2 regions of the Clostridium sp. DMHC 10 genome follow, and region 2 is predicted to be linked to the other one. Evidence: riboswitches for the same ligand, from Rfam matches in the RefSeq annotation. Region 2 holds a riboswitch; the other holds the start of a gene.

Region 1 (9,614 bases), 2.3 Mb from region 2:
TTAAAATATCCTAGTAGGCAATTTAAAACCTACTAGGATTAATTATTTCTTCGGTGGTGGTAAATAATGTTACAATGTGGGAGTATCAGTTTAAATTCTTCGTGAAATAGTGTTCTTTTAAGCTAATAAAAAATGCACGTGGAATTTAGGTTATAGTTAATGGATTGAATTCTATAAAGGGTATAACTTGTAAAAAACCTGAAGGTGCTTTTTATGCATTCCCAAATATAAGAGAAACAGGAATGACTAGTAAGGAAATAGCAAGCTATCTTCTTAATACAGCAGGGGTTGCAACTTTATCAGGAGCTAGTTTTGGCAGTTGTGGCGAAGGCCACCTGAGATTGTCTTATGCAAATTCAGTAGAAAACATTGAAAAAGCTTTGGAAAGAATTGATAAAGCCTTGAGAACAAGATTATAGTTAATCAATTAATTAATAGTGGTTGGAACTAACTCTCCAGCTAATCAAAATAGTGTCCAATCACTATTATTTGCAACAATATTATGAATATGAGTTATATTGGAGAATTTGATATGGATGAACAAAAATATCTTACCCCCGCTGAAATTGCGGAGTATACCATAGAGGCAGGGGTAAAAAAGACCAAATTAACTGCACTTAACATGTTTATTCTTGGTATTTTAGCTGGAGCTTTCATAGCTTTTGCGGCAGAGGGTTCGAATATGGCAGCTTATAACCTGTTTGCAAAACCTGATACCTACGGTCTTGGAAAGACTTTAGCAGGAGCAATATTTGGAACAGGGCTTATGCTGGTATTAGTTGCAGGAGGAGAGCTTTTTACAGGAAATACAATGATAATAGCAGGAGTTTTGGATAAAAGAGTAAATGTAAAGGCTATGCTTAAGAACTGGTTTTTCGTGTATTTAGGCAACTTTGCAGGAGCTGTATTTATTGCATACATGATGAATAAATCAGGATTGTACAGCAGCAGTGCAGGACTTCTTGGAGGAATGACCATAAAAATTGCCAGTTATAAAGTAGGGTTGAGCTTTATGCAAGCATTTTACCTTGGAATAATGTGCAACTGGCTGGTATGCCTTGCTGTATGGATGTGCTATGGGGCCAAAGACATGGCGGGCAAGATTTTGGCAGTGTTTTTTCCTATATGGCTGTTTATAACTTCTGGCTTTGAGCACAGTGTAGCAAACATGTACTATATTCCTGCAGGTATTATGGCAAAGAACACAAAGGCTTTTGCAGATGCTGCAATAACACTTGGGGTAACTTCTGAGAAACTTGCACACCTCAACTGGGGTAGCTTTGCAGTAAACAATTTAATTCCGGTGACCCTTGGAAACATAGTGGGAGGCGGAATATTTGTAGCAGCGGTATACTGGTTTGTATACCTGAAAAAAAAGAAACCAGCAGAAATTAAAAAAGAAGGGCAAAACAAACAAAGCCAGGCTGCAGTTTAAAAGAAAAATATACCATAAATAAAAGAAATAATCACATCAAATACAAGATATAAAAGAAAAGTAGAGTAGACAGGGCACGTTAAGTGTCAGATGACGGGAAGTTTGCATCTGAACGAAAGATCTTAACTGATTTGCGTTGCCTCTGTCGCATTCCGCTACTAAAGGGAATATCCTTCTCTTTAGGGGTAATTAATCAGGTGATATTGAGAGGAGATATTCAATATGAAAAATATAAATACCAAGAAACTAGTCTATTTAAGCTTGTTCATTTCTTTAGAAGTTATTCTCACCAGGTTCATTTCTATTCAAACTCCTATAATAAGAATAGGATTTACATTTCTTCCTGTAGCGCTTTCTGCCATAATGCTAGGTCCTATTTCCAGTGGAATATCAGCTGCGTTAGCTGATATTATAGGAATGGTAATCTTTCCGTCAGGAGCTTATTTCCCGGGGTTCACATTTACAGCGTTTTTAAGCGGAATAGTTTATGGGGCATTTCTATACAACAAAACTGTAAATTTATTTAGGATAAGTGCTGCAGTGATTATAATATCACTATTTGTTAATCTTGGATTAGATACGGTATGGCTTTGGATGATTACAGGAAAAGGTATAATGATACTGCTACCTGCAAGATTGATAAAATGTACTGCTATGATTCCTATTCAGATTATAACAATTGAAATTGTGTGGCGTCTTGTATCAGGCCGTATGAACATATCCTTGGAAAGTGGTTTCTAACCATGATTTGGGTCTGAAGAAATACGAATACATTTCAAATTGTATAAATGCAATAAGAATTAAGGACTTTTAACTACTTTACCTAGAAAATTAAAGTGTGGTTCATTTTCCTTCAAACTAATAGCGCGGTTGAATTCGAGGCCCATGATGGTATATAGTATATATTAAAATAGTAGAAGGAGAATGATTATGGATGGTACAAAAAGAGAAAATATTAAACTTGGTGCCAGGGTAAAGGTTGTTCAAAAGCAGGACCAGCGAACCGGAAAACTAACTGAGGGAATTGTATTTAAAATTCTTACAAACTCATCAAATCATCCGCATGGAATCAAAGTAATGCTTGAGGGCGGTATTGTTGGAAGAGTCAGTGAGGTTATGGATTAAATTTTAAAAAGGCACTCTGGGTTGTTTCTTTACAGAGTGCCTTGTGAATTTTGGAGTTATGCTTTTATATTTGGAAAATATGGATTCATGGGATATCCACCGATGCCTATAAATTTATTCACTCACAATACCTTTTCAAAGCTTCCATATCCTTTATTCTAAAGGCTGACAAATGAAAATCAATTATGCCTTCATCTCTCATTTGGCATATTTCCCTGGACATAGATGGTCTGGATACATTTAAGAAATCGGCCAGTTCGTTTCTCTTTAATGAGAGCGTCATATTTACGTTTTTCGTAATCTTATATTGATCCAGCAAATAGGTGCAAATCTTGCCCCGGATACTTTTTATGGATAAATATTGAACTTTTTTATTAAGCATTAAAGATTTATCAGATATCATCTTCATAAAGTTTTGAAGCATGGAAATATGCCAGGAACAATTATTTCCACACCTGGTTATCAGGTCTGAGTTAGTAAGAAATAGAACCTTGCAGGGGGATTGTGCCCACACTGTTACAGGACATATCTTGTTGCTTGAAAAGACAAGCATCTCTCCGAATAAATCACCTTTTTTAGAACTGATAAAATAACTCTATTTCCTTCGGCATTTTCTTTAACGATAATGGCCTCACCTTCTAAAATCATGCCAAACTTGTCAATTGACTCACCGGCATTTACTATAGATTCATTTTTGCCAAAGCTTTTTATTTTTGGTGTTAAGCATTTCAGCAGTGAGTATATCTCTTCTTTTTTATACCACGGAATAAAAGAGATTCCTTAATTATATCTATATATGCGTCAATCATTTTTTAATGTTCTCCTTTTTGTATCCTGAGATACCGAATTGTATCTAGTTAAATAATATAATTAAACCATGGATTTAACAAGTAGCAATATTAAATAAAAAATATAAATTAGGAGGCACATTATGTCAAATATGTTTTGTTTTCAATGTCAGGAAGCTGCAGGAGGTAAGGGCTGCACTGTAAATGGTGTATGCGGTAAAACTGCAGCCGTGGCAAATACTCAGGACTTATTAGTTTTTGTAACTAAGGGATTAGCATATAATAATGTCAGCAAGTGATGCTGAAATAAGACCCAAACTAAGAACTTTACGCTGACCAATCTTACTTGTAATTTTCCCACCCATTCTTCCACCGATTACTGACATAATTCCAAACCCAGTCATTATGAAACCAATGTAAAGATTATTATAATGATATATCTTAGAAATAAAAGAACCAGTATACGAAAAACTTCCAACTATAAACATTCCTTCAAGAATCACTATTATATAGGTAAATAAGCTTTTAGTATTAGAAATAAGTTTTATATAAGGCTTTATAATTTGACTATTAGGATTCTTTTCTGAAGGTAATAATTTATAATTTTTAATTAACAAAATTGCAGGAATAAGAGATATTATAGAATATATCAAAAATACCCCTCTCCAATTTAAGAAAAATGCAATTGTACCACCTATAGCCATACTTAATCCTTGCCCAAGAAATGATAATCCCATAAAAGTACCAATTGCTTGTTGTCTTTCTTGCATTGGAAAAACATCACCTATTAACGCCAGTGATATAGGCATTACTGAGGCTGCAAAAATTCCTGTTAATGCACGAAATAAAGCTAAACTTGTTAAGCTTGAACCTAAAGCACATAGACCCGTAGCAATTGTAAATGCCAACACCGAAAATGTAATTACTTGTTTTTTGCCATATCTATCAGCCAAAGGTCCGAAAATAATTTGGAAAATACCAAAAGGTATCATATATGCTGTTATTAGTAATCCTGCCTTTGCTATGTCTATATTTAAATTCTGAGATATAGTTGGAAGTATTGGAGACACTACCCAGTTATCAGCCATAACTATAAATCCAGCAAGTCCTAATAATACAATAAGACTTTTTTTATTAATAATTTTTTGTTCCATAATTCAAAACCCTCCCTAATTCATTTAAGCCCAACAATTTCATTTAAATTACCAGGACTAAATATGCTAATAGCCCTGGTATAGAACCCACTATTTAATTATGAAATTAAATAGATATCCAATAAATATAATTCCTACAGATACAATACTATAGAATACTGCTAATAATTTAGGCTTTAAAACTCTTCTTAAAAGAATCCCCTCTGGTAAGCTTAATCCTGTTACAGCCATCATAAATGCAAGAGAAGTTCCCATGGAAACCCCAGCTCTTGTAAGTTCACTAACTAATGGTATAACTCCGGCAGCATTAGAATATAACGGAACACCAATTAGTACAGCTATAAATACTGCAAATGGATTACTCTGTCCAGCATATTTTGCCAATGCCCCTGCTGGAATCCATCCATGCATAAAGCCACCTATAGCAATACCAATTATCACATATATCCATATTTTCTTTATTAAATCTTTTGTAAAGCTCCATGAGTCTAATAGTCTTTCCTTTGTAGTTGGATTAGGTAATTCTACATCAGAATTAACCTGCATTTCATAGACATAATCTTCTACCTGCTTTTCCATTTTTAGTTTTCCAATTATGATACCACTTACTATTGCTATAATTTCACCAGAAACTACATAAATTAGAGCTATTTTTATTCCAAATAAACCATATAAAAGCCCTAATGCAACCTCATTTACCATTGGTGCGGCCACTAAAAAGGAAAATGTAACTCCAAGTGGTACTCCTGCTTCAACAAATCCTATAAAAAGTGGAACTGCAGAGCATGAGCAAAATGGAGTAACAATACCAAGTAAAGCCCCAAGAATATGTCCTATAAATGTACTTCCTTTACTTCTTGCAAGTATCTTTCTTGTTTTTTCAGGAGGAAAGAAACTCCTTATAAAAGTGATTACATAGATAATAATTAGCAATAAAATAAATATCTTTATAGTATCAAATACAAAGAAATTCAAAGAACTACCAAGTTTACTTTCTTTAACAAGTCCAAACACAGTATAAATAAGCCAATCAGCAAAAATTTGTATAAGTGTAAACATACTATCCCTCCATCTAAATTATAACTTTATAATTAAATACTTATATAGTGTTTTAAAATAATGGACTTTTATCCTATAATATAGGGTTAAGTCCAGTTTTAATATTGTACACCATTATTTTTCATCGTTAATATATTTCTTAATTTCATCAACAGTGGAAACTTTACCATACATTTTTACTTTTTCATTAACAACTAAAGCAGGTGTTCTCATAACTCCATATTTCATAATATCTTTAATATCCTCTACCTTCGTAATTTTAGCCTTTACCTTAAGTTCTACAACAGCTTCCTTAGCATTAGCCTCCAGCTTCTTGCAGTTTGAGCATCCTGTTCCTAATATCTTAATTTCCATAATCTTACCCTCCTAAATTTATTATTAATATATTCTATTTAGAGTTATCAGAGTAACTCATAACATACTTCTCTACACTATCTATAATATTTTTTATTTCCTCACTACTAATTCTATAATGAGTTTCCATTCCTACCTTTTCAGATAGTAATACACCAGCCTCTTTAAGTATTTTTAAATGCTGAGATAAATTAGCTTGACTAAACTCTATATTTTCATTTAATTTGCATACACACTTTGGTCCATCATACAAAAACTTTACTATTTTATACCTTATAGGATGTCCTAATGCTTTAAAGATTCTAACACTTACTTCTTGTTGATTCATAATTATCCTCCGGAAATATAACCATATAATTAAATCGTTATAAAGTTAGTATATTCCTTATGGCTATATTTTGTCAACGCATAATAAAAAATAAAAACTTTCAAATTTAAAGCCTTTATTTCTAATACTTATACAACATTATTTATCTTTTTTTAATTTATGATTCTTATTTTGGTAGTTATTTTTGTCATATCCTAGATGTTCACCCATTTCTCCTTTAATCATCGGCTGAAGCAACCATACAAACAAATCTAACAATACATTTTGAGTATCCTCAGATGTTTTTATATTTGAATCCTTATAAAATATTTTTTTAATTCATCCTTAGAAAAAGACATAGTCTATACTCCCTTCAATATGATAATTTATTATATCATCTTCTGAAGTTTACAAAGACTATTTTACACTCTAAATATTAAAGTATTTTGATGTTTTTTATACCTTAAATATTTCCATTGAACTCATATTAATTTACAATCATTTATTGCCAATTATAAATATATACTTATCTTTCAATATCACTATAACTCTTATATTGTATAGTTCATGGAGGGTACAAATTGTCCCCCACCCCATGACATAGAGAATTTAATGTCAGTATTGTTCTAAGATTATTAATTCTTCTGTTTATTCTATAGAAAAGCATAGGGTGGCATTTTCCTTTGTTTATAAAATTTATATACTTCAAAGGTCTTTGGATTGAAATACTTGCTATACTTTGATTTAATTCCTCTATATTATTTGTTTCTATTAGTTTTGACTCTATATAATCCTCAAAACTTATTGCTTCAATATTCTTTATGTTGCTTGTCTCCTCTTTCACTTCAATATCTTTTAGCTTTTTTTCATCAAATTTCTTTTTATTAGCACTAGGTTTAATATTATTATTATTTTCAGACTCCATTTGAAGTCTATAAAGATTAGAACTTTGTCCCCCATTATCCCTATATCTTTCTTCTTTAAGAATGAATCCTTGTTCTACAAGAATATTCATGTTCCTTTGTATAGTTCTTTCTGATACTCCGCAGTCACTAGCTATAGTTTTTACAGAAGGAAAGCAGGTTCCTTCTGCATTGGCTCTATTTATAAGATAAAACATTATTTGCTTTGCTCTGCTTGGTAGATTTGATTTATATACTTTATCAAGCATTTCTCCTTTTTTCACAATAGCTCCTCCTCTCTTCAATTTTAGGTAATAAATGCATTAATTATTTCTTTGTATATATCTTCATTAATCTTTCCATCAAATAAACTTGGTGAATATTTAAGAAAATGTATATTATCATTACTATTTTCAAAGCTTTTTCTTATTTTAAAATTCTCTTCATTAGATACTGAAGTAAACAAAATATTATAATTAAAATCTTTTACAGAATTAGTTGTTTCATATGTTTCTATAAGCTCATAAGGCTTGCTTCCACTGCATAGAATTTTAATATTACAGCTTTTAAATATTACTATATTCCCTTTATTTAAACTGCCTAAATCAAAGATTTGATAGTTTACATCATTAGGAAATTGCTTATTAGGATAGTATTCAACTCCTTTGTATCTATAATAATTTTCTACCTTTAAAAATTCATAATAAGCAGCTATTTCTTTTAAATGCCCACTGTCATTAGCTTCTGTATAACTTACCTTAGCTCCAATATTAAATAAAAATCTTGCCATATTAAAAGCAGTTGTAGTTGTACCAACTCTTGATGATACTCCCGCAACTGCTATTTTTATATTTTTATGATTAAATATATACTGATTTTCATGAATTTCTTTTATGTTCCAATCTTCCTCTGTCTTTCCTATATTGCTTAAACATTTTAATATTTCATCTTTAATCTCTTGTATTTCTTTAGAAATTATAACATTATAGATTTTTTCTTCTATAAGGTTTGATATTATTTTGTCTTCTCTTTTTAATCCTTCAGCAAAGATTATTATTCTTGAATCATACATGGCTTTAAAGGCTGTTATTGCTTCAATTATTTCATTTTCGGTATCTTTAAGAGCTTTTAAATCAATGGCAAAATAAGAGTAGTGACTTAAGCTTCTCATATCATGAATTACAAATTTTTTCAAATAGAATTCCCCCGAAAGCTTTTTAATAACCATACCTTTTTCCTTAGATAAAAAATCAAATAATCCTATATTTTCACTGCTTGATAGATACAAAAGCACTGCCCTCACTCCTTGCCACTTTATAGTCTGCTGGTACGTCTATAGGTTTGTGTTTAGGTTTATAAGTAAATAGTAAAATAAACCCTATAACCACAATTACAATATATATAAATAGCTCTATTAATAACTTCTTTTTCAAAGTACTCTACCCCTTTCTATTTATTGTTTACTGATTATCCAAAATGGACCTCCTGCATCTGCTCCTTTATTTGCTTCATTTAATACCATTGATAAATCCCACTTTTTTTCACTTCTTGTCCTACTTACTGGATCAGCAACTAAAATCTTTTTATCTTCTGTTACTCCCCTAAGAACAATAAAATGTCCACAGCTAGTAAAATGACCCTTTGCCATAATGGCAATTATAAGTTTTCCTGCGGAAAGTGCATCTATAATTCTTTGTGGTTGACTAGAAGTACAACCTTCTACTGAAAGTCCAAAGTGTTTTGCTCCATCAGGTATTAAAGTATGATAAGAACCCACCCCTTCGCAGTAATAACCATTTTCATAAGCCCATGTGCTCATTTGAACTGGATCAATTTTTTTATCTGTAAGGCTTGACACAACTATAGCAAGAGAAGTCGGACCACAACCACTCCTTCCTATAGTACCTGTTCTCCCATAAGGCTTGTCCTTCCACCTTTCATCAGCTTGATTATAATAAACCACTTCTGTTACTCCATCTTTAAAAGATACTCCTGAAAAGTCTAATCCACTACTTTCTAAATAGCTATTATCATTAGGATTTATCAACTGTTCATATCCATACTGGCTTCTTATATTTTTAATCTGTGTTAACTCATTTCCAAAGAAAATGCTACTCAGCATTTCAAGTGGATTTGTAAGAATATATACAATAAAAGCCAAAATTAAAAGCACCGAAATAATCGGTGCCAGTGATATAAAAATTATTTTATTTCTGGTTTCATCATCTTTTGCAGCTTGAATTACTATTTTAGCAATTGTAGCTGCTGATTTCGGATCTAATAGCATAGAACCCGCCTCCATTATTATTTTTAAACTAAAAAAGAAGGATTGAATTATTACATATCCATCTCTAAACTAATATACAAATTGTTACTATACTATAGATTTATTAAGATTGTTACTATACTATAGATTTATTAAGATTTTATGCCGTTATACCTGTTTCAAAATCTTCAATAATAATATGATCATTATTATTCTGTTTTGCT
Region 2 (21,070 bases):
TCAAAGTATGGCCAAAGTAGACCTTGGTTTTTGTGGCTATCAGTGCCATTTTCACTCTTTATGATTCTTTCATTTATTACACCAGACTTTTCTACAGGGCAAAAGGCAATTTATGCGCTAATTACGTATCTTATAACAGGTATTCTTTACACAGGAATTTCAACACCAATTACTGCGATTTTGCCAAATTTAAGTAATGATTCCGATGAACGTGTTAAGCTAAACTCCTATCGAATGATCGGTGGTAATTTGGGGTATTTTGTAACAGCTTCATTTACCTTACCTCTTGTTGCGTTTTTCGGTAAAGGAAATGCTCAAAAAGGATTTTCAATTACTGTTTTAATCTACGGAATTATTGCTGCTTTGATGTTCTGGTTCGCTTTTGTAAAAACAAAAGAAGTTAACACTGTTTCGGAGCAATCCTTACCAATTCGTGACAGCTTTAAAGCTATAAAATCAAACTGGCCATGGGTAATCATTGTTTTGGGAAACATCTGTTACTGGTTGGGAAATACAGTTCGTACATCTACCGTTATTTATTATTCACAATACAATTTAGGGAATAAAAACTATGCATCTGTTTTAAATGGTCTAGTTTTAGCTCAGGTTGTTGGTGTTGCTTTAATTCCATTTATTGTGCGTAAACTTTCAAAAACAGCTACAATGATTTTGGGACTAGTTATTGCCTCACTAGGACAAATTTTTATTGGTTTGTCTGGAAACAATTTTACATTGATTTCAGCATCATGGATATTTGCTGCACTTGGAACAGGCATTGCAGTGTCCATGCCATTTGCGATGCTTTCTGACACTGTCGATTATGGGGAATGGAAAAATGGTATTCGAGCAAGTGGATTCTTAACTGCTATTGGAAGTTCCTTTTGTATTAAAATGGGGTCTGGAATTGGAGGCTTCTTACCATCAAAGATTATGGAGAAGTTTGGATACGTTCCAAACCACGAACAAACAGCTTCATCACTTGTAGCTATTCACTTTTCATTTGTATGGTTACCAGCAATTTGTTTTCTTCTAGGAGCGCTAATAATGATCTTTTATTTTAAATATGAAAAGAATGAAGAAAGTGTTAAACAAGAATTGCAAATGCATAGGGGTTCAGTTAATACTAAATAATATAAGCATTTTAGAAAAGATAGATTTAAAGGGCTAAAGTAATGCAGGTGATTTTAGATTATATTAGTTAGAATCACCTGCATAAAGTTATACAGCACTTAAAGTTAAAAAAGTGTATGTAATGCCGTCTGCTTCGTGTTTTTCATTTTTAAGTATTTTGTAATCGCTCATATTAAATTTAGGAAAGTAAGTATCTCCGCTTTGTTTTAAATGTACTTTTGTAAGATATAATTTTTTGCAGTGTGGCAAAAATTCTTCATATATCTTTCCGCCACCTATAATAAAAACCTCATCTTTGCAATCTTCATATTTGAGAATCTCATCTATATTATGAACTATTTCTACATTATCATTGTCATAATTATAGTCCATATTTCCTGTTATGATTATATGCTTTCTATTTGGAAGAATTACAGGTAAAGATTCAAAAGTTTTTCGGCCCATTATAATTGTTTTGCCTGTGGTTAATTTTTTGAATCTTTTTAAGTCCTCAGGTATATGCCACGGAAGTTTGTTATCTTTGCCAATAACGAGGTTTTCATTAAGGGCTGCAATTATACTTAGCATTACACAGCCACCTCCATATTTATTTTATCATGATGCTTATAATCTATAAGTTTTATGTCGTTTATTGTAAAGCTGTAAAAGTCTTTTATTTTAGGGTTTATCCAGAGCTTGGGAGCATCATAAGCTGCATCTTTTCGAGTGAGCTGAAGTTTCATGCCTTCTACTTGATTTTCATAAATATGAGCATTATTTATAATATGAGTAAATATTCCAGGTTTAAACCCTGTTACTTGTGCAATAAGATGAACTAGAACAGCATATTGGCACATATTGAATGGAACACCAAGAGGAAAATCTCCACTTCTTTGAACAAGCATACAGTTGAGTTTGTTGTCTGTAACATCCCAAAGTGTTTCGTAGCAGCAAGGCTCTAAAGCCATATCTGGTAAATCTTCTATGTTCCAAAGAGATATTATCATTCTTCTATTTTGCGGATCAGTTTTTAATGTGTTAATCAATTTATCAATTTGTTTAAATTTTGCTACTTGATATCCATAGGCCTTTCCGATGGTTCCGTCATCTCGCATCCATTCATCCCATATATGAACATTTTGAGCCTGCAATCTTTTTACATCATTCGATTGATCTTTATATATCCAAAGAAGTTCTTTAACGGCTGTTTTAAAAGCAACGAATTTTGTTGTTAGTATTGGAAAAGCTTCAGATAAATCAAATTGCATAGTTTGATGAGGAAGTTTATATGTAGCTATTCCAGTTCTATTTTGACTATAGTATCCGTTCTTTAATATACTTTCAACTATATCTAGATATTGATTATCGGCTATATTCATTTTAAGTTCCTCCAATTGATAAATATTTTTTATAATTGTAGAAGGATAATGGGATGATGCCCAAACCCCGTGTTATTAGTTAGTAATTATCTTCAGTATTTTATGTTGCTGGGAGAGAGACTTTTTATAATTATAGAAGGATAATGGGCAATGCCCAAACCCCGCGTATGATTATATAAATGGTATGTGCCTAGAGTTTTGCTTTTGTACAATGCCCATGTGTGTGAGTGCTGGGATCAAAAGTTGAAGCAGTAAAACCAGTAGGATAACTTCTATTGGCAGCATAATAGTGTTTTTAATAATGCTTGTTGTAAAAAAGTAAAGATAACCTTTGTTAAATAGAAATTTGCTCCAAAGGCAACCGAGACCTACATGAATACCATAATTCACGATAAATTTTGCAAGAAAAACTCTTAAAATTGTAATACGACTGCGATACAAAAAGAGTCCATAAATGAAGAATTCAAGCATTGTAGATAACGTATATCCTGGAAAAAAAGTTCCGGAAGGATGAATTACAAAACCTAATATATCATAAATTGCGCCAACAAATAAACCAGTAACGGGCCCGAAAATTAAAGCACCAAGAGAAAGTACTAAAAATACAAATGAAATATGAAGGTTTTCTCCTACAGGGATATAAAAGGAATTAAGTACAATACTAAGTGCTATTGTTATACCTGCAAAAGTAAGAGTACGTAATTTTTTTAGTTCTGAAGATGATGTAACCCAATATTTCAATGTAAAGATTGAGAGAGCCGGTTTTTCCATAAAAATACCTCCTTAAAATATGGCATATTCATACAGCCACATAAAGAAGGTAAGAACTCCGATATGCAGCAGCGGGATGCGGTAATTGTACGGCAAACCATACTACTTGGTTTTTCGTCCCGAAAGCAACTCCCCGTCTTTCAGGCACGTAACCCACAACTACCTACTCTGCCATGTATTTTAACTAATTATATAATATTAATATATAAAAATCAAGACAAGCAATATAATGTCATGTTATGTATATTAGTGTTAAATATCTTAAAACTTAGTGAAGTAATAGTATTAAAAATAGTTTTAATAAAATATTGAAAATTTTAGAAAAATATAATAAAAAGACTTAAAAATTTCAGTTGTTTAAGCATTAGTGAGTTATTGAAAACTCTTAGGATTTTGATTATATTTATCTTAGGTTTGTTGGTTTTGCTTAATGTTCTAGAATATTGACATTGCTTCATTATGAATGATAGAATGAGGACAAACAGAAATTTGAAGGGGTAAAATTATAATGGTTATCGATGGTAATTTAAAAGAAAAAGAGGCTATGAAAGCTTTTTATAAAGGAAACAGAACAGAAGGTTTGAAATTGCAGGAAGAATTTGCATCGCAATTTCGAGAGGAATATAAAGAAAAAGATCATTGTTCATGCAAAAAGGCTTGTCGATATCATGGGAATTGTAAAGAATGTGTTGCAATCCACAGGGCACATCAGGAGCATCTGCCAAATTGTATGCGGCCGATTGTAAATCAAAAGCTTAAGCTTTTATCGGAACTTACTGAACATACGATAGCAAATGAAATAGAGCCACCAAAGGAAATTTTGAGACGAGAATAAAAAATCTGAATTTTGATTATAATGCTAAACGTTAAGCTGTTGCCCTAACAGGGGCAGGTTTTTTTATTTTTCCGTCTGGTGGCGTGTTCTGATTCTATGTTATTGATATTGTTCAATACTAGCACAATTACTTAATGCAACCAGAAGCATACAGATAATTGTAAAGGGAAGCATGCCTAAGTTCATCTGTTATTATTTCAGTAATCATGTTAATATGAACTCTTTTTTGCATTGCAAAGAGAATCATTCTGTAGTTTCTTACGGCATTTAATTCTCCCATTAAGGCTTTTTTTATGCCATCGCAATAGGATTTTGGTTTTTCAAAAGTTAAGTCAGGCATAGTTTGTATAGGTTTGCCAGTTAGCTGAGAGTATATTTTTCTAAACATGCTATTATGTTTTCTTTCATCATTTCTTATTCCTGTTATTATATTTTTAGCTTCTTGATTTGGAGCTACTTTTATTAAATAATCATAGAAGAGCTCATCCTCTCTTTCACCGCTTACGGCATTTTGAATTGACTTTAGAGCACCTGGAAGGTTTTGAGGATAGGTATATGGATCTGCTGCCATTGGCATTTCATTTCTATACATATCATCATATCCAGCATTAAAAGCAAAAGGACATTGATAAAAACAATTCATAAGTTTCCTCCATAAAAATGTATTACGATTCATAATATGAAAGTAATTGTAAAAATGTTAAATAATTTTATTATAAATTGTTAGGTATATAGTATAAACAGTAAAATTATTATATAATAATCATACGCGGGGTTTGGGCGGCAGCCCATTATCCTTCTAGAACCTCAAGAAATTGCTGTCTTGGCAACACAAAATATTAATAGCTACAACTAAACAAGAATCGCGGGGTTTGGGCGGCAGCCCATTATCCTTCTAGAACCTCAAGAAATTGCTGTCTTGGCAACACAAAATATTAATAGCTATAACTAAGCAAGAATCGCGGGGTTTGGGCGGATATTAAGATATGTTTTATCAAGTTAATAAGGATAAAGGAATTCCATCTCAAACTATAGAGGTGATTGTTATTCTTTTAGACAAACTATATGTACTACAAACTGCTGAAAGGAGAATGTTAATTGTCTAAGGTTATTGGTATTGATGCAGGAATAAGTACTACTAAAATAGTAGGTTTTGATAAAGGTGAAATGTTTAGTCCAATGTTTGTAAAAGCAAGTGATCCTATTTCATGTATTTATGGAGCTTTCGGAAGATTTATAAGTGTTAATAAGCTTAACATTTCTGATATTGAAAGGATTATGATAACTGGAATTGGTTCTTCTCATTTAAAAGAAAGAATTCATGGTATACCTACAGGAAAGGTAGATGAATTTGATGCTATAGGAAGAGGAGGGTTGTTTTTAAGTAAACTTGATAAATCGATAATTGTGAGTATGGGAACAGGAACTACTTTTGTAATGGCAGATGAAAATGGGGTTGAACATATAGGAGGTACAGGAGTAGGAGGAGGAACACTTTTGGGTCTCTCTAATATAATGCTGAATGTACGTGATTTTAATGATATTATTAAAACTGCTAAGGATGGTAATTTATCAAATGTAGACTTAAATATAGGAGACTTAATTAATGAAAGTTCATCAGAATTGCCTGTTTATGCCACTGCTTCAAACTTTGGAAAGATAAGTGATTTAGCATCTAAGGGAGATATTGCTCTTGGTATTATTAATCTTGTATTTCAAACAATTGGAGTTATGGCGGTATTTTCAACTAAAATATATGGAATAGCTGATGTTGTACTTACAGGCAACTTAACTGATGTCCCTCAGTCCAAGGGTATAATAAAAGCAGTGGAAGACATGTTTCATATAAAGATTTATACTCCTTTAAATGCTCAATTTGCAACAGCCGTGGGTGCTGCTATAATGTATAATCAAGGAATTGAATTTAATGAAATTTAACTTTCATAGTTTAAAAATATTGCGAAGTAATATTGCTTTGCAACATTAAAAAAATTCTATAAATCTAAGGTAAAAAATCATAAAATCCTAAGATATTTCAATAACTTCCTATCGGTCAAACAAATTAAAATATCTAAGTATTTTATGATTTTTTTACCAAGATTTATTAGAATTTTTTTAAATCGTTCCTTCAGCAGTATTACTTCGCTCCCACGGTAGTGCAAGGAAAAAATTCCTCCGTACCTACGTCTTCCGCTTTGCTGCGGAAAAATTATTAATTTAAATTAAAGATTTTTCCATAGAAAAACGGAGGAAAATCATCATTAACTTTTTTACTAAAGGTAAAAAAGTTCACCTTTTTAACGAGCAGTGCAAGTTAAAACCCTTCACCTTTAGCTTTTTTTCGCCTTCTTTTCAGGCGAAAAAAATTCACTATTACTTCTCAGTATTTTTAAACTACAGGTAAAACTCCAAATAATAATCAGTGCTTTTCTCTTTTAGTTACATACTTTTTAAGCTCACTTTTAGCTGCTCTTATCATATCTTCCCATTCCACATCCATAAGTACATTAACTGCATCGCTAATACTATCCATAGAATAAACTGAAAACTTGTTATTTAATATAGCTCCTTCAACCTCATCGTTTAATACGATATTATCTATATTAGCTTCCGGTATTAAAACTCCATGTTCCACATTGTCATCATATATGCTGCATACCTTATAAAAGCCCTCAATTTTGTAATTAACCCCTCCTATAGGCTGAGCTTCACCAAATTGATTAATTGATCCTGTCACTGCTATATTTTGTTTTATAGGTATTTTAGAAAGTGCTGAAAGCATGCATACCGTTTCTGCCACAGATGCACTATCGCCATCAAGTTTTCCATAAAGCTGCTCAAAAGATAAATGAAAGTCAATTGGAATTTTACTATAAATACCAAATGTTTTATTTATAAAACCTTTCAGTATACTTATAGATTTACAGTGAATGTTGCCACTCAAATTGTTTTCCTTATTAACATCAATTATATTTCCATCACCTTTATAACAATTACAGGTTATTTTCATTGGTTTTCCAAAGGTTGAATATCCTAAGTCAATTACAGATAGTCCATTAATTTGACCAATTTTTTTACCACTAACCTCTATAAGCATTTTCTTATCTTTGTAGCTCTCCATTATTCTTTTTTCAATTAAATCTTCGCTATAAATAACTTTTCTAACATTATCTTCAGTTATTTCTTCTCCTCTCTCCTCACAAGCCTCTAAGTTCGAGAGAGTAAGTATGTTAAATATATCATCAGTATCAATATAGTACTTTCTATTACTTTCAGCCATTCTAGACATATATTTTTTTATTTCTTTATAAGCTGGCACTGAAAGTTCTTTTAATTTATTACCTTCACAAAAACTATTTAAAGTTTTAATTACAGTATTTTGAATTTCACTTTCTATTGGAAAAATCGGATTATATTCTGCTTTTATTTTAAATATGTCCTTAAAATCTCTGTCATAATTATACATCAAGCTGTAAGAATCATAATCGCCTATCAAAATAACCTTAAGATTAACACCAATTGGCTCGGGAACTATTCCATTTAGACTTACCGCTTCAGCATATCCACGATTATAATTAAGCTTAACCTTTCCATTCAAAAGTATCTTTTTTAAATAATAGTAAGATGCATTATATGAAAGTAAATTATTCACACGTATTATGAGGCATCCACCATTAGCTTTCAAAATAGCCCCTGCCTTTATAAGACTTATATCTGTTACATAAGTTCCGTTGTGATTCTCATATTTAATACTTCCAATAAGATTTTCTAGATTTGGGTCATCTTCATAAATTATTGGAGGAGTTTCATTTTTATTATTGTCAACAATGACATTTATATAGTATTTTGATATTGCATTTAATATTTTAGCCTCATCATTCTCATAATTCATGCTATAATTTTCAACTAATTCCTTCTCTATTTTCTCACATATTTTATTCAATTTATCTATTATCTCTTTAGATTCTTTAAATTCAGGAAAAAACTTGATCTTAGTACCTTCGGATTCATTTATGAGATAATTTTCGAAATATTTTTTAAGCTTACTTATTTCATCAGTTTCTATTTCCTTAAGTTTATCAAATGCAATATTGGTTTTTTCTTAAGCTCTTTTATTTTATCAAGTATTATTTCCTTGTCATCAAGACTCAATGTATCATATTCTTTTTCAGTCATTCCAGCTCCATCCTTAAGCGGAATAAAATTAAATCCTCCCTCAGTAACTTTAAATTGAAAGCCTTGCTTTTCCGATTCACTTATTATTTCATTTAAAATGTAGTTTTTCTTTTTTGAACATTTTCTATTATTTTATTATGTTCCATATCGTCTGAGTCATTATAAAACTTATAGGTTAACTTAATATATAATTTCTTTATCATATTTAAATATTCATAAAATTTATTACCATATCCATTTGGAACTATCATACCTTCAACGTTTTTTGAATTATCAAAGGTAATATAGCATATATCATACGGTTTATGTTTATCTATTAAGACCTCATTTACATAATTTATGATACCCTCAAGTTTATGTTCACTAAATTTATCTACAATATAAATATTGTATCCAATCTTATTTATATTAAGTCCCTTTTTTATATTGTTATAAAATTCATTATCCTTATTGGAACATTTCTCTTCATCATAAGGTGTATCTTCATTGTATTTAGCATTATAAATTATATCTTCAGGAACCAATTTTCTATACATATAATATACCTCCCCTACTTAACACATAAATTGTCTCTATATATTAATATTCTTAAAAGCTCATTTTAGGAACTTTTTTTATTTTTAATATTATCTATCGTTCACAAATGGATTTACCTATGCTATAATAAACAAGATAATATGTAAATTTTCCTATTATACTTAAGATTGTAGCAATTGAGCTTCTTCAAATATGAAATAATATTTAAATATTTATGTAAAAGGAGTTTTTAAAATGAGTTTTAAAGAAAAAATGCAAAAGTATTACGCAGATAGTTTTATGAAAAAAAAATGGTGATAGATTAACTCAAGTACAGGGTAATATAATTTCTGTAAAGGTTGAACAAAAAGCTGTATTATGGATTTTTCATAAATTAACTGCAACTGTTTTAGTAAAACCTGATAGAAGTAGAAACATAGTAAGATGTATTTATAAAAGAAACAGATGGTTTAAAAAACCTGAGTTTATGACTTTAAACCAAGGTAATTTAGTTATAGTTCAAGGTCTAAAAAGTACTTCAGGTAAAAAGGGCGATAAAAAAGAATTTATACAGATAATGAACATACGAAACTTAAGCACCAAAAAAGACTTAGTACATATAGATGCAAATTCTGGTGAAGTTAAAACCATAAGGAAAGTAAGAAGAATGAAATAGAGCTCCATATAAGGGCTCTATTTTTTATAATATCTATTTTTTTATTAAAATAAAGGTATACACTATTAACAAGCGAAATAAATCCAGAGAAAAATATAACAATTAACCATTCAAACATTCCTAACGGCTCCGTATGAAAAATGCCTTGAAAGAACGGAATATATATAACTGATACAAGCATAGCTATTGAAATTGCTACTGCACCCACTAAATATAAATTAGTAAAAAGCTTTATTTCAAAAATTGAATGGTTTTCCGATCTGCATTCAAAAACATGTATGAGCTGTGACATAATTAAAGTTCCAAGGGCAACAGTTCTGCTGCTCTTTAAATCAAGCCCAAAATACATTCCAATTATAAAAGAAAAGACCGTGCATATACCAATAAGGCATCCTCTTACTATAATCTTTTCACTTAATCCTCTGGAAAAAATACCTTCTTTTTTATCTCTTGGACTTTGAAGCATTATATCTTTATCAGGAGGATCAACTCCTAATGCCATAGCTGGAAGGCCATCCGTAGCTAAATTAACTAGTAAAATCTGTATAGGTAAAAGTGGCGTATCTAGGTAAAATAATGATGATAAAACATAGTTAAAACTTCTCCTAAATTACACGAAAGAAGATATCTTATAAATTTTCTTATATTGTTATATATAACTCTCCCCTCTTCAACAGCTGATATAATTGTAGCAAAATTATCATCAAGCAAAATCATAGCAGATGCCTCTTTAGTTACATCTGTTCCTGAAATACCCATAGAAACCCCAATATCAGCTTCTTTTACAGCTGGTGCATCGTTTACTCCATCTCCAGTCATTGCTACAATTTTGTCATTTCTTTTAAAAGCTCTAACTATTTTTAATTTATGTTCCGGGCTAACTCTTGCAAATATCTTTATTTTATTTACGGCTTTAGTCAAGTTCTCATCGCTTATTCTTTCAAGTTCGTCTCCACCCATAATTTCAGATATGTCTGAACATATACCAAGTTCCTTTCCTATAGCAAAAGCTGTGTTTTTATGATCCCCTGTAATCATAACTGGAGTTATTCCGGCTTTTTTACATTCTATAACTGCATTTTTAACTTCCGGCCTTGGTGGATCTATCATCCCTGCAACTCCAATGAAAATCAAATTTTTTTCTCTTTGGTTTTCGCCTATGTCATGCTCTTTATAGGCCCCAGCAATGCACCTTAACGCTTTTCTTGACATACTTTCAACTTGTCTATTAACTCTTATCTTATAATCCGAAGTAAATAATTGAACCTTTCCATTAATATAAATATATTTGCATCTTTCTATGATTCTCTCAGGTGCACCCTTTACATAACAGCATACTCCATGAGAACTTCTGCTTATGATGGACATCATTTTTCTCTTTGAATCAAATGGTATCTCTCCTAATCTTTTTTCCTTTGAAAGATAATCTTTAAGTTCTTTACCATTATCAAAAAAGGCTCTTATTAGTGCTGTCTCTGTTGGATCACCAAAAAGACATTCATCCATACTTTTTTTATTAAAATCGTAGTCGCAATCATTACAATATACAAAACTTCTTCTAAGTAATTCAAATTCACTTCCAGTATAAATGTTTCTTTCATATGTTCTATCATTAAGATATATTTCTTTGACTGTCATCTTATTTTGAGTTAAAGTCCCTGTTTTATCACTGCATATAACAGATGTACAACCAAGTGTTTCAACTGCTGGAAGCCTCCTAACTAATGCATTCCTTTTAAGCATTCTAGATACACCAAGTGCAAGCGCAACAGTAACTATTGCTGGTAAACCTTCAGGTATAGCCGCTACAGCCAAGCTTACTCCTACTAAAAACATCTGATATTTGTCCTGCCCTCGCATTATTCCTAAAGCAGTGACAATTACACAAATAAGTATACATGCAACCACTAGTATTTTGCCGAGTGAGGCAAGCTTTTGCTTTAAAGGTGTTTTTTCATCATCAATATTTTCAAGCATATTTGCTATTTTTCCCATTTCAGTACTCATACCCGTTGATTCTACTCTTGCACGTGCCTTACCTGTAAGTACTATAGTTCCCATATAAATACTACTATACTTATCATTTTTATATACTCCAACGGATTCTCCTGTTAAAAGTGACTCGTCCACAACAAGATTTGATCCATCTGCTATTATGCAGTCCGCTGGTACTCTATCGCCACTTTCTATAAGCACAAGATCACCTGGCACAAGTTCTTCTGCAGGTATTATCTTTATTATTTTATCCCTTATTACTTTTGATGTAGGAGCTGCCATTTGTTTAAGTGCCTCTAATGATTTTTCTGTTTTAAACTCCTGTACAAAACCTAAAATAGCATTCATAAATACTATTATTAATATAGTTACAGTATCTCCTTTTTCACCCATAAGTCCCGATATTATAGTTGCGGCAATTAAAACCCATATAATAAAATCATTAAATTGAGACAAAAATATCTTAACAGGTGAAATTTTTTTTCTTTTTTGTATAGTATTTAAACCATACTTTTTTCTCCTTTTCTCAACTTCTTCTTCCCTAAGTCCACTAATTAATTCATTCTCATTTATCACCTTATCACCTTCCCACTTTATTCCGCCTAAGCTAAATTAATTAATTTTTTCACTCTATATCTATAATCTATGCTTGTACATATCCATTTTATGCAGAAATACCGCTTTTACCCTTTACATTTCCTCCTTAAGATTATAAAATAAATACATACTAAAGATAAACAACTTTTAATGCTGGCTGAACCTTTTAAAACAGTCTGCTTAAAAGTTTTTGATGTTCAAACGAAAGGATGTGTAAAAAATGAAAGACGTTATTTACGTAACTGGACATAAAAATCCAGATACGGATTCAATATGTTCAGCTTTAGCTTATGCAGAATTTAAGAACAGAATTGGATCAACTACTGCCATACCTATACGACTTGGAGAAGTTAGCAGAGAAACTCAGTTTGCTTTAGATTATTTTGGTGTTACTGCACCTGAATTAATGCCAACTTTAAAATGTAGTGTTTCAGATCTCGACTTTGACAATACTGCTCCTATCTCATCTGAAATATCTTTAAAAATGGCATGGTCAATTATGAAAAAGTACAATGTAAAAACTTTGCCGATAGTTGATGATGATGGAAAGTTAAAGGGGATAGCTTCTGTATCCAACCTTACTTCAACATATATGGATATATGGGACAATAATATCTTAGCAAAAAGCAATACAAAAGTTGAAAATATAATCGATACTCTTGCTGCTAAAACAATATATTTAAGTGAAAAAGATCCTAAATTTCCTGGAAAAATATTAGTAGTAGCAATGCAACCAAGCAGTGCTGAAGAACATATTGAAGAAGGCGACATTGTAATTTGCGGTGATAGAAAAGATGCTCAAACTACAATTATAGATTCAAAAGCATCTCTTATGATTATTGCAGGAAATCATACTGTAAGCGATGAAATATTGAAAAAAGCAAAAGACTCAAAGGTATCAATAATCTCTACACCATATGATAGCTTTACAGCTTCAAGATTAATAGTTCAAAGTATACCAATAGGTTATGTAATGCAATCAAAGGACATTGTTTATTTTAGGACTTCAGATCTTGTTGAAGATATAAAAGATGTAATGCTAAAAACAAGATATAGGAGTTATCCTGTAATTGATGCTGACGAAAAAGTAGTTGGTTCTATATCAAGATATCATTTAATTTCACAACACAAAAAGAAAGTCATACTTGTAGATCATAACGAAATGTCTCAAGCGATAGATGGACTTCAAGATGCTGAAATATTAGAAATCATTGACCATCACAGAATAGGTGGAATGCAAACAGGAAATCCTATCTACTTTAGAAATCAACCTGTAGGTTGTTCATCTACTATAATTGCATCTATATTCTTTGAAAATGGAATAAGACCATCTAAAAAAGCGGCTGGTCTAATGGCTTCTGCTATTATATCAGATACTCTTCTTTTTAAATCTCCAACGACAACTCCTGTTGACAGAGAGATTTTAAAAAGATTATGTGAAATTGCTAACATAGATGCAGAAAAGTATGCAAGTGAAATGTTTAAAGCAGGAACATCTCTTGATGGAAAAACTGTTGAAGAAATTTTCAATCAAGACTATAAAATATTCAAAATAGCTGGTAAAAAAGTGGGTGTATCTCAGGTAAGTACAATGGATCTTGAAGGTTTTGAAAAGTATAGAAAAGAAATGTTTGAATATATGAATAAAAAAGCTAATGATGAGCAATTTGATGTACTTCTTTTACTTCTCACTGATATATTAAAAGAAGCTTCCCTTGCCCTAGCAGCTGGTAGCCACAAGGACGTTGTAGCTAAAGCCTTTAACGTAGCACTTAAAGAAGACAGTGCATATCTTCCTGGAGTACTTTCAAGAAAGAAGCAAGTAATACCACCTTTAACTTCAACTATAGAAGCTTTAAATGAAAAATAAAAAAGCACTTTTAGTGCTTTTTATTTTTGGCTAAGTTTAAAATAAACTCCCTCATTTTAAACATATTTAAAACATAGTATTACTTTTATTTACTCAGACTATTTACAAGCTGCCACATTTCATCTGCTGTTTTTAAGCTTTTTGACGAAAATTCATATGCCCTTTGTGCCACTATCATGCCCGTAAGTTCTGTAACCATATCTACATTTGACTCTTCAACAAATCCCTGCTTAATTTGTGAATTTCCCACTACAGAAACTTGAGCTCCATTTTTAGGGGAGAATAGGTTATCACCTATAGAAGTCATAGAATCATCACCAACTACATTATATAAGTTAACTTTTCCAACATCCTCAATTTGATTTTCATTAATTCTTATTCCTATTTCACCATTTTCAGCTAAGACAATATTGCTATCTGAAAATTGTACAGAATTAGGATTAACCTTATACTGTATATCTAAAATATTTCCGCTGGAATCAACAATTCTTCCATTACCATCAACAGAAAACTGACCATTTCGCTCATATGCTTTTGAACCATCTGGTCTTGTAACTCTAAAATAACCATCACCAACAATAGCAAAATCCGTTTTTTTATCTGTTTCAGAAGGAGTTCCTTGAGTATTATCTCTCATCCAATCATTTGCTTTAACTCCGGTTCCATTAATTGGATCATTGCCATTTGAAACTGGATATTCCCTTCCATTAATGGTTTCATAAACTAAATCACTAAAAGAAACAGATTGACTTTTATACCCTACTGTACTTGAATTAGCTAAATTATTAGCTATAGCATCAAGCTTCTCCTGTTCTGCATACATACCGCTTGTACCATTCCACATTATTCTAAACATAAAAGTTCACCTCATTAAAAATTAAAATATGGTATTTTAATCACACTTTTCCAATATCATTAACTGCTTTTTCTACAGTTTCATCTATATTTTTAACTACTTTTTGATCACTTTCAAATACTCTCATAGTAGCCATCATATCGGTCATGCTTGTTAGTGGATTGACGTTTGACTTTTCAAGTGCTTTATTTCGCACAAATACCTGAGCATTTTGAATAGGATTTTGTCCATCGTATAAATTATCCCCAATTTTTTTAAGAGAATTATAATCATTAAAATCCACTAAATCTAATTTATATGCCGCTTTTCCATTTATGGTTATGTTTCCATAGTTATCTGAACCCAGTGTACCTTGACCTACTTTTATAGGCTCGTCAGCTCCCGTATTAACGTTTTTTCCCATAACATAATCTCCGGAATCATTAACAAGATATCCATTCATATTTACATGAAAATGACCATCCCTAGTATAATAGTTTTTTCCACCAACACCGCCTCTATATACTGTAAAAAAACCTCTTCCTTCTATTGCAAAATCTGTGCTGCTGTCAGTACCTTCTATTTCTCCACCAGTAAAATCAGTAATAGTATTATCTGTCTGCTGCCCAAGATTTAATTTACCCAATACTGTTCTAGTTGGAACACCGTTTTTTATACTAGAATAATTTTGAACGTACACATCATCAAAGGATCTCGAATATAAGTTGTCACCTTTAAAGCCAACAGTATCAATATTAGCAAGATTATTACTTATAACTTCCTGTTTAGCTTCCTGTGTCATCATGCCGCTAATAGCTGTATAAAATGCTCTTACCATAAATTCTCTACCTCCATTTACTTAATAACTTTCATGTCGTTAGGATATTTCATACCATAATGATAAGCTTTTTCTTCAATTTCACCCTTTGACATAGTATGACCTGAATTTATATTATACATTGCAATTGTTGCAAAAACCATGCCAATACCAATGCCAAGTAAAACTTTTCTATCAAACAAAAAATTAAAAACTTCTTTTATTTTATATATAACTTTTGAATTAATAGAACTTCCCCCTTACCAATATTAAGTCTCTGAGATATTTCATCTGTTGATAATCCATCTTTCATAAGCTTTTTTATCTCTTTAGCTTTTAAGTTTTCTTCCTCACCCATATCATTATCTTCATCTGTGATATTATTGTCTACCACAACATCTATTTTTTTATGTATTTCATGGTTACTTTTATTTATATTATCGTCAGTAAAATTTTTTTCCTTAGTTTTTAAATTTAACTTTTTTATTGACTCAATTTCTTCCTTTAAGCTTTCTATTTCTTTCTGTAATTCAAATATTGTTTCTCCAAATTCCTTCCTTAATTCACCAAATTTCAAAATTATAATCTTCTGAATTAGGAGATATTCCTTTGATAGTTAATTAATTTTATTTAGCGATAAATTTGAAAATTTTCTGATATAATTATGTATATTGGAAGATTTTCATAAATGGAGTATGATCATTAACTTATGATTAATTAAACAATGTAAAGGAGCGTACGATATGAGAAGAAAAGATAGAGAAATTATGAATCTGAAGGAAATTGTAACAATTATAAAAAAGTGTGATGTATGCAGTTTAGCTTTATTTGATGAGGAATATCCGTATATTGTACCACTAAATTTTGGAGTGAATTTTGTAGAGAATAAAATAACATTGTATTTCCATGGAGCTAAGGCTGGAAAGAAATTAGAATTAATAAAAAAGAATAATAAAGTTGGTTTTGAAATGAATTGTTCGCATAAACTATTATTAGGTGAAAAAGACTGCAATTCAACTATGGAATATGAAAGTGTATGTGGAAATGGAATAGTTGAAATTTTAAATGAGTCAGAAAAACGAGAAGCATTAACTTATTTAATGAAACAATATAGCGATAAAGAAAAATTTGAGTTTGATGAAAATGCAGTAAATGCTGTTTCGGTGTTTAAACTAGAGGTTTCTGAAATACATGGGAAGGCGCATATAGGCAACAGATAGTGATGACAAGAGGAAGGAGGTGAGTATTTAGTGAAGTGTGTGTTTTTAGCTAATATAAGACACTTTCTCGCTAAATATGTAACATGGGTAATGTAAATTACAGTATTAAATCAAATGCAGAAAAATTTATTGTAATATACAATGAGTTAGATAGGTATATGAGGGAATACCTTGATGAAGATGATAGAATAGGACATACTGATTTAGTAAAGAGAATGTCTAAAAAAATAAAGTGTTTGCAAAAATAAGGATGATTTAATGTTGTTTGCAAAGCTTAGAAATTCAATAATTCACAATCCTTATAATAGAGAAATAGATCCTATTGCAGAACCACATGATAAGATTGTAGATAAATATAAAGAAATAAGAGATAGGGTGCTTAATCCTCCTGTTGCGCTAGATACTATTGCGGTTAGGGGTAAAAGTATATATTCAGTAACCACAGATGAATTTGCGTTTGATGTTATGAATGTTATGAGGGAGAATAATTATACTCATGTTCCTGTAATTGAGAATGACTTTATAATTGGGGTGTTTAGTGAAAGTACAGTATTTTCATATATGGTAGCTAATGAGGGAGTGCCAATTAATAGAGATACTAAAATAGAGGCATTTAAAGAATTTATTCCACTTGATAAACATGTTAGTGAATTTTTTTCTTTTGTAAGCAAGGATACATTAATATTAGAAATTGAAGAGATTTTTCAAAAAAAGTTTAGTGGAAAAAAGCGGCTTTCATTGATTTTTATTACTCAAACAGGGAAGGTTAAAGAAAAAATTTTAGGACTCATAACTCCTTGGGATGTTGCGACGAAATAATGTAAAATATTGTATTGATAGAGTGTATTGTAAATAGTACACTCTATTTTTTTATGAAGTGCTATAAATAACGTAAATTTTAATAATGTGATATAATAAAAAAACATACAAGCTTATAAATTAACAAAGAAAGGAATTAATTTGAGGTATGAACTTATTTATTGATGTATTAATTAGAACTGTAATAGAAACAGTATATTTAACAGGGGTCATTATTTTAATTGGCTTTTTGCTTGGGATACTTAGAAACAGCTCAATTAAGAATTTTCAAAGAAGCTTTGGAATGAAAGCTGTCATGGTAACAGCCTTTATTGGAGTTCCAATACACGAACTAAGTCATGCAATTGTTGCACTTGTATTTAGACATCGTATAAATGATATAAAGCTGCTTCAAAGGCCAGATTCAAGGGGTGTTCTTGGATATGTAAATCATTCATATAATCCGAGAAGTATTTATGAAGAAGTGGGAAATTTTTTTATAGGAATTGCTCCTATTTTTGGAGGTATTATATCTATAATTATTTTAATGCGATTTTTAATAAAAGATGCTTATAATAAGTTTATTCAGATAATAATAGTAAATTTTCATATGACTACACTAAATAGTGAAATATTTAAAGAAATTATAAATTCATATTTAGGATTAATAAAGACTATATTTTCAACTACTAATTTAAAGAATCCGTATTTTTATGTATTTATATTTTTAGCTATATGCATATCGTCTCATATATCTTTAAGCAGTGCAGACATAAAAGGAGCTTCAAGGGGACTTGCTATTATATTTATCATATTATTTGTGCTTAATATTTTAGGAATATTTAATGATATATCTAAACTTAGTATAGAGAGGTATAATATTTTTATAACAAGTTTTCTACTTATAGCTGTTATATTATCAGTTATAACATTTATCATAAGCGTAATTTTTACAATTATAAAAAAATTGAAAAGTTTATATAATGATTTATAGAAAGAAGGAATACAATGTCACAGCAAATATCAACAATAGGAAAACATTTTGAAAACTTATTTAGCACAATTGATAATAGATTGCTTACTGAGAAAGAACAAAAACTTAGAATAAAACTTGGAAATCAAATACATGACTCTATTTTTACAGAGGATATAACACATAAGATGAATGTTATGGATTTTTCACATATTGGTTTAATGGATGGTTCAAATGACGAAGTGGCATTTCTTTTCTCTACAATATTTCCAGTATTTATTGAAAATAATGGTGTCATTTTTAGATTATACAGGCATAAAATTGAGGTTGATTTATCTGACGAAATGGCAGACAGATACATCTTTATATTTTCAGAGGGTAGGTTTACTTCAGGTTTATTCCAATGCTTTAGATTGTATGACGATGAGTATGTCTATGGAATAAAAAAAATAATACAAGTAATTCCAATGCTTAAAAAAGCTATTTTAAAAGCTTTAGATAATTTGGAAAAAAGCAGTGAAAACTTTAAAAGTGATATGAATGATTTTAAAGGTAAGGTTAATTTGGCGGAAAAAAATTATAATGAGTTAGTAAATGAATTAAATATGTAAATAAATTATTTTTGGGAGCCTTAAATATGAGTGGAATAAGATATTTGATGAACGAAAAAATTGAGATAAAAAGATGTGAAAATAGGATACATGCATATAAATCACATTTTCACAATGAAATTTCTATTGGTTTTGTTGAAAATGGGACATCTACCTCTAAAATTGATAATAAGAGCTATGAAATAGCATCAAATACTATTCTTATAATTCCAGCAAAGATGGTTCATAAATGTACTCCACATAATTATAAAAAATGGAGTTTTAAGATGATTTACATAAGTGAAAATTTATTTAAAACAGCATTTAATAAAAAGGGTAGTGATTTAAGATTCTCATACATGAAATTAAATGAATCAGCGTTTAAAAATATTACAAAATTTATAGATGATTTTGAAGGTTGCAGCATAGATATAGAGAAGGAATCCATGTTTTTAAAGTACATTTATCCAGTCATAAATGTGGAAAATGCAAGTGTTTTAAAAAATTTTAGCTTGAAAGAAGTAAAGGAATATATAGATGATAATTACTTAAATAACATAACATTAGATGATCTTACAAAAATAAATAATGTGAGTAAATATTCACTTATAAGACAGTTTGAAAAACAGTATGGATTATCTCCACATAAATATATAATGAATCTTAGAATTAATTATGCTAAAAAAATTATTAGATCGAGTGAAGATTTTGCTTATGTGGCTATTGAAAGTGGGTTTTATGATCAAAGTCATTTTACTAAATACTTTAAAGAATATACTGGAGTAACCCCAATGGAATATAGAAGTTAACTGCAATTTTTTACAATAAATATTTATGCAAATCATTTATAATTATCCACGTAAGACAAGAAAGAAGGTATTTATAAATGATTAAAGGCAAAGGTTTAGGACATGTACTAGCTATATTAACAATATTGATTTGGGGTACAACTTTCGTATCTACTAAGATGCTTTTAATAGGACTTTCTCCAGAAGAAATACTAATATATCGATTTTTTATAGCTCTTATTATAGTGGTTTTTATTTATCATAAAAAATTTTAAAGTATTATCTTTTAAAGAGGAAGGACTGTTTTTTCTGCTTGGAATTACAGGGGTATCACTTTATTACTGGACAGAAAATTTAGCGTTAAAGTATACTTATGCATCTAATGTAGGATTAATTGTTACAGCTATACCTATATTTACAGCATTAATTGCACATTTTGTAACTCGAGATGAGAAATTAACAGTTAATTTAGTTTTAGGATTTCTAGTTGCAATGATAGGAATATTAATTGTTATGTACAATGGAAAAGCATTAAGATTGAGTTTGAAGGGTGATTTTATAGCAATGATATCGGCGATATCGTTTTCTATATATTCAATACTTGTTAAAAGTGTAAACAAAAAGTATAGCCAAATATTTGTTGTAAGAAAAATGTTCTTTTATGGAGTATTAACTATGCTTCCTGCATTATGCTTTTCAGATATATCGTTATTTAAGATAGCTAGTTTAAGTATAAAAATGCTGCTTAATATATTATATCTTTCAATTTTTGCTTCTATATTATGCTTTATAATGTGGAATAAGGCAATAATTATAATTGGTTCAGTAAAAACTGCAAATTATATATATTTTGTTCCTATGATTACAATAATTTCATCTATTATAGTTTTGCATGAAAGAGTCAATGCATTAATGATAGTAGGAGGAATATTAATAATAGGAGGGGTTTTTATAAACGAAAATGATAGGATAACGAATATTTTGAAGTTTGGGAAAAAAATTAAGGAAATGTTATAAAACAATGCTAAGCAACAAAATGGTTGCTTAGCATTGTTTTATAACAGTGATTATTTTAATGTTGGCATGCTTCCTGTCAAACTATTAACTGATTTTTGGTTTCCATA

Evidence for each region. A riboswitch is a leader RNA that binds a small molecule or an ion and turns the genes downstream of it on or off. The one in region 2 is predicted to bind tetrahydrofolate.
Region 1: another riboswitch for tetrahydrofolate. It lies ahead of AGR56_RS05910 (folate family ECF transporter S component); the one in region 2 lies ahead of AGR56_RS16975 (folate family ECF transporter S component).

Annotation. Positions count from the first base shown of each region.
Region 1 is NZ_LGVB01000015.1:842,317-851,930, forward strand. Features, by position in the region: gene AGR56_RS05900 (aminotransferase class I/II-fold pyridoxal phosphate-dependent enzyme) at 165-419, shown strand; gene AGR56_RS05905 (formate/nitrite transporter family protein) at 533-1,435, shown strand; THF riboswitch at 1,495-1,595, shown strand; gene AGR56_RS05910 (folate family ECF transporter S component) at 1,658-2,176, shown strand; gene AGR56_RS05915 (YwbE family protein) at 2,366-2,560, shown strand; gene AGR56_RS21470 (helix-turn-helix domain-containing protein) at 2,679-2,984, opposite strand; partial or broken gene AGR56_RS19385 (hypothetical protein) at 3,492-3,638, shown strand; gene AGR56_RS05925 (MFS transporter) at 3,621-4,502, opposite strand; gene AGR56_RS05930 (permease) at 4,593-5,561, opposite strand; gene AGR56_RS05935 (thioredoxin family protein) at 5,676-5,915, opposite strand; gene AGR56_RS05940 (metalloregulator ArsR/SmtB family transcription factor) at 5,950-6,243, opposite strand; gene AGR56_RS05945 (helix-turn-helix domain-containing protein) at 6,788-7,408, opposite strand; gene AGR56_RS05950 (hypothetical protein) at 7,432-8,418, opposite strand; gene AGR56_RS20730 (hypothetical protein) at 8,393-8,557, opposite strand; gene AGR56_RS05955 (C39 family peptidase) at 8,578-9,411, opposite strand; gene AGR56_RS05960 (GGDEF domain-containing protein) at 9,551-9,614, opposite strand, start outside.
Region 2 is NZ_LGVB01000015.1:3,097,283-3,118,352, reverse strand. Features, by position in the region: gene AGR56_RS16990 (MFS transporter) at 1-1,131, shown strand, start outside; gene AGR56_RS16985 (dihydrofolate reductase) at 1,219-1,698, opposite strand; gene AGR56_RS16980 (thymidylate synthase) at 1,698-2,489, opposite strand; gene AGR56_RS16975 (folate family ECF transporter S component) at 2,661-3,260, opposite strand; THF riboswitch at 3,328-3,433, opposite strand; gene AGR56_RS16965 (hypothetical protein) at 3,769-4,095, shown strand; gene AGR56_RS16960 (ferritin family protein) at 4,223-4,738, opposite strand; gene coaW (type II pantothenate kinase) at 5,194-6,033, shown strand; gene AGR56_RS23065 (AAA family ATPase) at 6,515-8,038, opposite strand; gene AGR56_RS23060 (hypothetical protein) at 8,364-8,807, opposite strand; partial or broken gene AGR56_RS16945 (hypothetical protein) at 9,043-9,463, shown strand; partial or broken gene AGR56_RS16940 (calcium-translocating P-type ATPase, PMCA-type) at 9,504-12,031, opposite strand; gene AGR56_RS16935 (putative manganese-dependent inorganic diphosphatase) at 12,276-13,925, shown strand; gene AGR56_RS16930 (flagellar hook-basal body complex protein) at 14,011-14,781, opposite strand; gene AGR56_RS16925 (flagellar hook-basal body complex protein) at 14,822-15,598, opposite strand; gene AGR56_RS20475 (hypothetical protein) at 15,616-15,780, opposite strand; gene AGR56_RS16920 (hypothetical protein) at 15,798-16,154, opposite strand; gene AGR56_RS16915 (pyridoxamine 5'-phosphate oxidase family protein) at 16,321-16,797, shown strand; gene AGR56_RS22310 (hypothetical protein) at 16,881-17,045, shown strand; gene AGR56_RS16910 (CBS domain-containing protein) at 17,059-17,616, shown strand; gene AGR56_RS16905 (hypothetical protein) at 17,765-18,589, shown strand; gene AGR56_RS16900 (hypothetical protein) at 18,604-19,179, shown strand; gene AGR56_RS16895 (AraC family transcriptional regulator) at 19,206-19,967, shown strand; gene AGR56_RS19790 (EamA family transporter) at 20,045-20,221, shown strand; gene AGR56_RS16890 (EamA family transporter) at 20,439-20,963, shown strand; gene AGR56_RS16885 (DUF2000 domain-containing protein) at 21,014-21,070, opposite strand, start outside.